One region of the Streptomyces sp. NBC_00057 genome, then DNA from elsewhere that is predicted to be linked to it. Evidence: riboswitches for the same ligand, from Rfam matches in the RefSeq annotation. Region 1 holds a riboswitch; each other region holds the start of a gene.

What was found. Region 1 has a riboswitch for thiamine pyrophosphate ahead of thiO (glycine oxidase ThiO). Riboswitches for the same ligand answer to the same signal wherever they lie in the genome.
Region 2: linked by a shared signal. The riboswitch ahead of OG953_RS12575 (thiamine ABC transporter substrate binding subunit) and the one ahead of thiO (glycine oxidase ThiO) in region 1 are both predicted to bind thiamine pyrophosphate.
Region 3: linked by a shared signal. The riboswitch ahead of thiC (phosphomethylpyrimidine synthase ThiC) and the one ahead of thiO (glycine oxidase ThiO) in region 1 are both predicted to bind thiamine pyrophosphate.

Annotation. Positions count from the first base shown of each region.
Region 1 is NZ_CP108256.1:6,658,884-6,662,087, reverse strand. It holds gene OG953_RS31380 (NAD(P)/FAD-dependent oxidoreductase) at 1-1,098, opposite strand, end outside; TPP riboswitch at 1,555-1,669, shown strand; gene thiO (glycine oxidase ThiO) at 1,666-2,850, shown strand; gene thiS (sulfur carrier protein ThiS) at 2,847-3,065, shown strand; gene OG953_RS31365 (thiazole synthase) at 3,068-3,204, shown strand, end outside.
Region 2 is NZ_CP108256.1:2,722,795-2,725,998, forward strand. It holds gene OG953_RS12570 (ABC transporter permease) at 1-35, opposite strand, end outside; gene OG953_RS12575 (thiamine ABC transporter substrate binding subunit) at 182-1,291, opposite strand; TPP riboswitch at 1,366-1,482, opposite strand; gene rlmN (23S rRNA (adenine(2503)-C(2))-methyltransferase RlmN) at 1,524-2,630, opposite strand; gene OG953_RS12585 (phosphatidate cytidylyltransferase) at 2,732-3,204, opposite strand, start outside.
Region 3 is NZ_CP108256.1:4,573,010-4,576,213, reverse strand. It holds gene OG953_RS21485 (YibE/F family protein) at 58-1,380, opposite strand; TPP riboswitch at 1,451-1,584, shown strand; gene thiC (phosphomethylpyrimidine synthase ThiC) at 1,577-3,204, shown strand, end outside.

The DNA of each region.
Region 1 (3,204 bases):
CGACCAGGAGGGACCGGCCGGATCGCCGCGCCACAGCAGGGTGTCGGCGCTCCCGTGGTGGCCCGCGTACTGCACGAACCGGTCGAACTGCTCGGACCAGAAGTACGGCACAGGGTCGTACGTCCGCGGAGCCGGGCCGTCCTCGGCCCCCGCCCCGATGATGTTGGCGGCGGCGGTCCGAGGGCCCTGGAGTGCGTTGTCCCAGTGGTGGATGAGAAGGCGTTCGCCGTACCGCAAGGAGGGGAACGAGGCGCAGTCACCGACCGCGTACACATCGGGGACCGAGGTGCGCAGCGTCCCGTCGGCGGTCACCGATCCGTCGGGGCCGAGCGCGATGCCGGAGCCGGCCAGCCAGCCCGTGGCGGGCCGTGCGCCGATTCCGACGACGACCGCTCCGGCCGGGATCGTGCGGCCGTCCGCGAGGATCACCCGGCCGGGTTCGATGCGGGCGACCCGGGCTCCGGTGAGGAGTTCGGCGCCGCTCTCGGCGTACCAGGCGGTCATCGGGGCGGCGACCTCGGCGGGCATCGCGCCCGCGAGGGGCCGGTCGGCGGCCTCGACGACGGTGACCTCGCAGCCCGCGGCGCGGGCCGCGGTGGCGAACTCGGCACCGATCCAGCCCGCGCCGACGACCACGACGCCGTGCTGCCCGTCGAGTACGGGCCGCAGCCGTGCCGCGTCGTCGAGGGTGCGCAGCAGATGGACGCCGGGAACCCCCTCGGCGCCGGGCAGGACGACCGGTTCGGCGCCGGTCGCGATCACCAGGACGTCGTATGCAACGGGTCCCGACGGGGTGTCCAGCTCATGCGCGCCCGGCCGCACACCGGTGACTTCGCGGCCCAGCTGCAGATCGATGTCCAGCGCGTCGAAGTCGACGTCGAAGGCGGAGTCCTCGGCCTTGCCGAGCAGTACCGCCTTGGACAGCGGGGGCCGGTCGTAGGGCTGGTGCGGTTCGGCGCCGATCAGGGCGACGGAGCCGGTGAAGCCCTGTTCCCGTAGGGCCACCGCCGTCTGCACGCCGGCCATGCCCGCGCCGACGATGACGACGCGGCGCCCTGCCTGCCGGTCCGGCTGCTCTGACTGCTGCTGCTCGCTCACTAGTACACCTTACGCATCTGACGAATCGTCAGGAAAGGGGGAGCTCTTCGACCGTGCTCGTCCCGCTGCTCTGCAACTCGGTTCACAGCTGCTCGACCAGCGCCCGGTTTTGGCGAACATGGGCACGATTGGGTGAACAGTGTGACGATCTGTGGGTATGCCCGGCCATGTGTGCGTAATGTGCGCGGTGCGATCTGGGACGCCGAGTGTGGCGTCAGCAGTCGGGGCCCCCGTATCACCGGAGTAATGGTTCGGGGCCTCCCCGTCGCCTCTGGCCACACCCACATGACCAGGTCGTAGGGATTCCACCCACCTGGGACGGACCGCATACGGGATATGCGTCGCCGCCCAGGAGGCGAAAGCGGAGGACCAGTGCGCCCAAGACCGTTCGGGGCGTGCCGGTGGGACAGGACCTGTTCCTGCTCACTGCCCAGGAACGGTTTAGGGTGGCCAACGTAAAACACTCGCGGGAGCCCGGACGCACCGGGCTGAGAGGGAGGCTGGAGCGGCCTTCGACCGTACGAACCTGATCCGGGTCATGCCGGCGAAGGGAGGGGTTGGGCACCCATGCGTTCTTCTCGGAACGGGAACGGATCCGATGTCCTTGTCATCGGGGGCGGGATCATCGGTCTGGTGACCGCCTGGCGGGCCGCGCAACGCGGACTGCGCACCGCGGTCGTCGATCCCGAACCGGGTGGCGGAGCCGCCCGGGTGGCGGCCGGCATGCTGGCCGCCGTCACCGAACTCCACTACGGCGAACAGATGCTGCTGGGCCTCAATGTCGCCTCGGCCGCCCGCTATCCGGCCTTCGCGGCCGAGCTGGAGGCGGCGAGCGGACAGGAGACCGGCTTCCGCGCCTGCGGCACCCTGGCCGTCGCGCTGGACTCCGACGACCGTGCCCATCTGCGGGACCTTCACGCCCTGCAGCAGCGTTCGGGCCTGGAGTCGGAGTGGCTCACCGGCCGCGAGTGCCGCCGCCTGGAGCCGATGCTCGCGCCGGGCGTCCGCGGCGGTCTGCGGGTCGAGGGCGACCACCAGATCGATCCCCGCCTGCTGGCCGCCGCACTGCTGACCGCCTGCGAGCGGGCCGGGGTGGTCTTCCACCGCGGCTGGGTGGAGCGCCTGACGGTGATACGCGACCGGGCCGCCGGAGCCGTGCTCGCCGGGGGTACGGAGCTCGCCGCCGACCAGGTCGTGCTCGCCGCGGGCAGCCTCAGTGGCCGGCTCCCGGGGCTGCCGGACGAGGTCGTGCCGCCGGTCCGGCCGGTGAAGGGGCAGGTGCTGCGGCTGACCGTGCCCGCCGCGTACGCACCGTTCCTCACCCGGACGGTCCGGGCCGTGGTCCGGGGCAGCCATGTCTATCTCGTACCGCGCGAGAACGGCGAACTGGTCGTCGGCGCCACCAGCGAGGAGATGGGCTGGGACGCCACCGTCACCGCGGGCGGCGTCTACGAGCTGCTGCGGGACGCCCACGAGCTGGTGCCCGGCATCACCGAGCTGCCGCTCACCGAGACCGGGGCCGGCCTGCGCCCCGCTTCCCCCGACAACGCCCCGCTGCTCGGCCCGACCGCCCTGCCCGGCCTCCACCTCGCCACCGGCCACCACCGCAACGGGGTGCTGCTGACCCCCGTCACCGGTGACGTCATGGCAGAGCTCCTCACCACAGGCGAGCTGCCCGAGGTGGCCCGCCCCTTCACCCCGCACCGTTTCTCGTCCGCCGCCGTCTCCGTACGTCAGGAGCAGCCCGCATGACCGATCCCGCACCCCTCTCCGTGTCCGTGAACGGCGAGGTCCGTCTCCTCGCCGCGGGCACCACCCTGGACACCCTTGTCGCCACCCTGACCGCCGCGCACTCCGGCGTCGCGGCCGCCGTCAACGAGACCGTCGTCCCGCGCGGCCGGTGGTCCACCGCCGCACTCGGTGACGGTGACCGCGTCGAGGTCCTGACCGCGGTCCAGGGAGGCTGACCATGTCCGACGACCTCTTCGCCCTCGGCGATACCGCCTTCGGCTCCCGGTTGATCATGGGAACCGGCGGAGCGCCCAGCCTCGACGTGCTGGAACGCTCCCTGACCGCCTCCGGTACCGAGCTCACCACCGTCGCGAT
Region 2 (3,204 bases), 3.9 Mb from region 1:
AAGAACAGCGCGAAGAACGCGACGGGCACGGCCATCAGGCCGAGCCGCACCGCGCTCGCGCGCCACGCCTTTGCGCGCGCCGAGTTCGCGTGCCCGGAGCGGGCGCGCGGCCTCTTCCCGCGCGGCCCCTCCCCATGCTCGCCCTTCCCGCCCGCGTCCGTTCCGCGTACGGGAGTCTTCGCTACTTCACTACGAGCGAGGACCACGACTGGACCCACTGCTCACGGTTCTTGGAGATCTTGTCGGGGGCGACGGTCGTCGGCTTGTCCACCGTCGCGCCGAACTTCGTGAAGAGTTCCGGCAGTTCCGCGCTCCTGGTGACCGGGTTCACGAACATGTTGAGCGGCATGTCCTCCTGGAACTTCTTACTGATCAGGAAGTCCAGCAGGGCCTTGCCGCCGGCCTCGTTCTTCGCGCCGTTCAGCAGACCCGCGAACTCGATCTGACGGAAGCAGGTCCCGGTGGCGACCCCGGTCGGGGCCTCTGCCGGCTGCGGCTTCGCATACAGCACCTCGACGGGCGGGCTGGAGGCGTACGAGACGACGAGCGGCCGGTCGGCCTTGGCCTTCTTGCCGCCCGCGGAGCCGGAGAACTCCTCGTTGTACGCCTGCTCCCAGCCGTCGACGACCTTGACGCCGTTGCTCTTCAGCTTCTTCCAGTAGTCCTGGTAGCCCTTCTCGCCGTAGGTGGCGACGGTGCCGAGGAGGAAGCCGAGGCCGGGCGAGGAGGTCGCGGCGTTCTCGGTGACGAGGAGGTTCTTGTACTCGGGCTTCGCCAGGTCGTCGAAGGACTGCGGCGGCGCGAGCTTCTTGTCGGCGAAGTACTTCTTGTCGTAGTTGATGCAGATGTCGCCGGTGTCGATCGGGGTGACCCGGTGCTCGGCGTCCAGTTGGGTGCCGGCCGCCACCTGGTCGATGCCCTTCGCCTCGTACGGCGTGAAGAGACCGCTGTCGAGAGCGCGGGAGAGCAGGGTGTTGTCGACGCCGAAGAACACATCGCCGCGCGGGGAGCCCTTGGTCAGGATCTCCTGGTTGAGCGCGACACCCGCGTCGCCGCTCTTCAGCACCTTGACGGTGTAGCCGGTCTCCTCGGTGAACTCCTTGAGCACATCCTTGGAGGCGTTGAAGGAGTCATGGCTGACGAGGGTCACGGTCTTCGAACCGGAGCTCTTCGTGCCGCCGGAACCGGAGTCCGACTTGCCGGAACTCCCGCATCCGGCAAGTGCCGTGACGCCGAGCGCGGCGGCGACGGCCGTCGCCGCAAGCTGCTTGGTTCTGCGCGTGGTGCTCATTGTGGATTCCTCCTGGGCTTTGGCCAGGAAGAGACGCGGCCCTGCCCCTGGAGAAGCGGGCAGGGCGCAACAGCATGAGTTGATGACCGAACTTCCTACCCGGAATGACCCGGGCGAGGTTCAGAGGGTCTGCGGCCGACCTGTTCTCGGTGCCGCACTCTCAGCGCTGTGGCGCTCCCCTGTCGGAATATGAAGTTGATTTCAGGCCCAGGCTACACGGGCCGTTCCGGCCTCAGCGCTCGGCTGCCGCCAACTGCCCGCAGGCCCCGTCGATCTCCTGGCCGCGGGTGTCCCGCACGGTGACCGGCACTCCGTGTGCCGCGATCGCCTCGACGAACGCCTTCTCGTCCTCGGGCCGCGAGGCAGTCCACTTGGAGCCCGGCGTCGGGTTCAGCGGGATCAGATTGACGTGCACACGCTTACCCTTGAGGAGTCGGCCGAGCCGGTCACCGCGCCACGCCTGGTCGTTGATGTCCCGGATCAGCGCGTACTCGATGGAGATGCGGCGGCCGGATTTCTCCGCGTACTCCCACGCGGCGTCCAGCACCTCGCCCACCTTCCAGCGCGTGTTCACAGGGACGAGCGTGTCGCGCAGCTCGTCGTCCGGTGCGTGCAGGGAGACGGCGAGGCGGCACTTGAAGCCCTCGTCGGCGAAGCGGAGCATCGCGGGCACCAGGCCCACGGTGGAGACGGTGATCCCGCGCTGCGAGAGCCCCAGCCCGTCCGGCTCCGGGTCGGTCAGCCGACGGATCGCGCCGACCACCCGGTTGTAGTTGGCGAGCGGCTCGCCCATGCCCATGAAGACGATGTTGGAGAGCCGCGCCGGACCACCGGGGACCTCCCCGTCGCGCAGCGCGCGCATGCCGTCCACGATCTGGTGGACGATCTCCGCGGTCGACAGATTGCGGTCGAGACCGGCCTGTCCCGTGGCGCAGAACGGGCAGTTCATCCCGCATCCCGCCTGCGACGAGATGCACATCGTCACCCGCTCCGGGTAGCGCATCAGGACGGACTCGACGAGCGTCCCGTCGTGCAGCTTCCACAGCGTCTTACGGGTGGTGTCGTCGTCACAGCTGATGTGGCGGACCACCGACATCAGGTCGGGGAACATCGCCTCGGCGAGCTTGTCCCGCGAACCGGCCGGGATGTTGGTCCACTCGGCCGGGTCGTGCGCGTACCGCGCGAAGTAGTGCTGTGAGAGCTGCTGGGCGCGGAACGGCTTCTCGCCGATCGCGGCGACCGCTTCCTTGCGCTCGGCGGGCGTGAGGTCGGCGAGGTGCCGCGGCGGCTTCTTGGCTCCGCGGGGCGCGACGAAAGTGAGTTCTCCGGGCTTAGGCATGGTTCATCCAGTGTCGCAGACAGAACAGTGAGGGCCCGCCGCCCTGTGGACAACGGACCCTCACTCGCAAAAGCCCAGGTCAGGGCGGTAGAACTCGGGGATCAGCCGGAACCCACGAACAGCACCAACAGCAGCCAGACCACCGGGGCGGTCGGCAGCAGCGAGTCCAGCCGGTCCATGATGCCGCCGTGGCCCGGCAGCAGCGTGCCCATGTCCTTGATCCCGAGGTCCCGCTTGATCATCGACTCGCCCAGGTCACCGAGAGTGGCACTGGCCGCGACCGCGAGCCCCAGCAGCAGTCCCTGCCACCAGGAACCGCCGTCGATCAGGAACTGCATGCACAGCGCGCCGACGACCATCGCGAAGGCGACGGCCCCGAACAGGCCCTCGCGGGTCTTTCCGGGGCTGATGCGCGGCGCGAGCTTGTGCTTGCCGAAGCGCCAGCCGACGGCGTACGCACCCGTGTCGCTGACCACGGTCAGCAGCAGGAAGGTGAGCACCCGCTGAGGCCCGTCGTCCGCGGTCAGGAGCATGGCGACGAAGGTGGCCAGGAACGGTACGTAGAACGCGGCGA
Region 3 (3,204 bases), 2.1 Mb from region 1:
CCGCCGGTCGAACGTAACACCTGCCGAATGGGTGAATCGCTCTCCGTACGGAGACGTTCAAGGCTTCGTCCTACGACGATGGCCTTTCCCGGTCCGTACGGGTGCCGAAGCTCCGAATTCCGCGCCGACCCCTGTGCGGTCCGCGGAGACGACCAGCGCCGCGAGCACCGTCGTCACCGGCACCGAGGCGACCAGTCCGATCGAACCGACCAGCGTTCGTACGATCTCCTCCGCCACCAGCTCGCTGTTGGTCACAGTCCCCACGCTGCTCTGGGCGATCGAGAACAGCAGCAGCAGCGGCAGTGCGGCGCCCGCGTAGGCGAGCACCAGCGTATTGACGACCGAGGCGATGTGATCGCGCCCGATCCTGATCCCTGCCCGGTAGAGCCCCCGAGCACCCATCGTCGGGTTCGCCTGGTGCAGCTCCCAGACCGCCGATGTCTGGGTGACCGTCACATCGTCGAGCACCCCGAGCGAGCCGATGATGACACCGGCCAGCAGCAGACCGCTCATGTCGATGTGCGGGTACAGGCCGTGGATGAGGCCGGTGCTGTCGTCGGTGTTGCCGGTCAGGCTCGCCCAGCCGATGAAGAGCGACCCGAGCAGCCCGATCAGCAGCAGTGAGATCAGTGTGCCGATCACCGCGACCGACGTGCGGGCGGTCAGGCCGTGGCACATGTAGAGCGCGATCAGCATGATCGCACTTGCCCCGACCACCGCGACGAGCAGTGGATTCGAGCCCTGGAGGATGGCCGGGAGGATGAACAGGGTCAGCACGGCGAACGACACGGCGAGCGCGACCAGTGCCATCACCCCACGCATCCTGCCCACCGCGATCACGACCAGGGCGAAGATCCCGGCCAGCAGCGTCATCGGGAACTTCCGGTTCACATCCGTCACCGAGTACTGCAGATCATGGGGTGCGTCGGGGGCGTACGCCACGACCACGCCCTGCCCTTCGTGCAACTGACGGGGTGCGTCCGGCTGGACGATCTCGACGAAGGTCCGGCCCTTGTCGTGACCGGTCGTCACCTCGATGGTGGCCTTCTCGCACAGCCCGGGCCCGCTGTCCGACGGCGGGGTGGTCTCGCCGCTGGTGGGTGTCTGGGCGGCGTTCACGTCCTTGCAGTCCACCTTGTCGATATTCACCACCTTTCCCTGCTGGGTCTGCCGGTCGAAGCCGACGCCGGTCCGCTCGTGCGGGGGCGCGCCGCCCGGCCAGAGCACCACCAGGCCGACGACGACCGCGGTGGTGAACGGGATCAGTACGGCCGCGATGACCTTGCGCAGATGTTTGGAGACCGGCGCGGCAGGGCCATGGCTGTGCGAGTGGCCGTGCTGATGGCCCTGCGGTTCGGGGTCGGTATGGGGGGACGTCACCGGCCGATCATCGCAAGAAGAGAAGGGCCGTCTGTTCATTACGCCGGACAGGGCGCTAGCGTGGAGGAACCTTTGCACACGCGGGAGCTCGGAGCACCGGGCTGAGAGGGCGCTGATATCCGTACATCTGTACGGGAGAGGCTGCGCCGACCGCCGAACCTGTTACCGGGTAATGCCGGCGTAGGGAGTAGGTCTCATGACCACATCGGATGCACGCACGCCTGCCTCGAACCAGAGCGACGAGGCCGGGAAGTCCATCGGCTGGCACAAGGGGTACGTCCAGGGTTCACGCCCGGACCTCCGGGTGCCGGTCCGTCAGGTGCACCTCACCAACGGCAAGGACGTGACGCTGTACGACACGTCGGGCCCGTACACCGATCCCTCCACCGAGACCGATGTCCGTCGCGGGCTCGCACCGCTGCGGGAGAACTGGATCACGGCGCGCGGCGACACCGAGGAGTACCCGGGCCGCCCCGCCCGCCCCGAGGACGACGGGCTCAAGCACACCTCGCCGCGTGGCGGGCTGCGCAACCTCGACGCGGTCTTCCCCGGCCGCCCGCGCCTGCCCCGCCGCAGCCGGGACGGGCAGCCGGTGACCCAGCTCGTGTACGCCCGCCGGGGCGAGATCACCCCGGAGATGGAGTACGTGGCGATCCGGGAGAACGTCGAACCCGAGGTGGTGCGCGAGGAGATCTCCGCGGGCCGGGCCGTGCTGCCGGCCAACGTCAACCACCCCGAGATCGAGCCGATGATCATCGGCAAGCGGTTTCTGGTGAAGGTCAATGCCAACATCGGCAACTCCGCGGTGACGTCCTCCATCGAGGAGGAGGTGGAGAAGATGACATGGGCGACGCGCTGGGGCGCCGACACGGTCATGGACCTTTCCACCGGCCGCAACATTCACACCACCCGTGAGTGGGTTCTGCGCAACTCCCCCGTGCCGATCGGCACCGTTCCCCTCTACCAGGCCCTCGAAAAGGTCGACGGCCGGGCCGAGGAGCTGACCTGGGAGATCTACAAGGACACCGTCATCGAACAGGCCGAGCAAGGCGTCGACTACATGACGGTCCACGCCGGCGTGCGCCTGCCGTACGTCCCGCTGACCGCCCGCCGCAAGACCGGCATCGTCTCCCGCGGCGGCTCGATCATGGCAGCGTGGTGCCTCGCGCACCACAAGGAATCGTTCCTGTACGAGCACTTCGAGGAGCTCTGCGAGATCCTCGCCACCTACGACGTGACGTACTCGCTGGGCGACGGGCTGCGCCCCGGATCGATCGCCGACGCCAACGACGAGGCCCAGTTCGCCGAACTGCGCACGCTCGGTGAGCTGAACACGATCGCCAAGCGGTTCGGCGTTCAGACCATGATCGAGGGCCCGGGCCATGTCCCGATGCACAAGATCAAGGAGAACATCGACCTCCAGCAGGAGATCTGCGAGGAGGCGCCCTTCTACACGCTCGGACCGCTGACCACCGATGTCGCCCCGGCGTACGACCACATCACCTCGGGCATCGGTGCGGCGATGATCGCATGGTGGGGCACGGCGATGCTCTGCTACGTCACGCCCAAGGAGCACCTCGGACTGCCCAACCGGGACGATGTGAAGACCGGCGTCATCACGTACAAGATCGCGGCCCATGCGGCGGACCTTGCCAAGGGGCACTCGGGGGCGCAGGACTGGGACGACGCGCTCTCCGACGCCCGTTTCGAATTCCGCTGGGAGGACCAGTTCAATCTGGCTCTCGACCCGGTCACGGCTCGGGAGTTCCACGACGAGACGCTTCCGGCCGAGCCGGCGAAGACGGCGCACTTCTGCTCGATGTG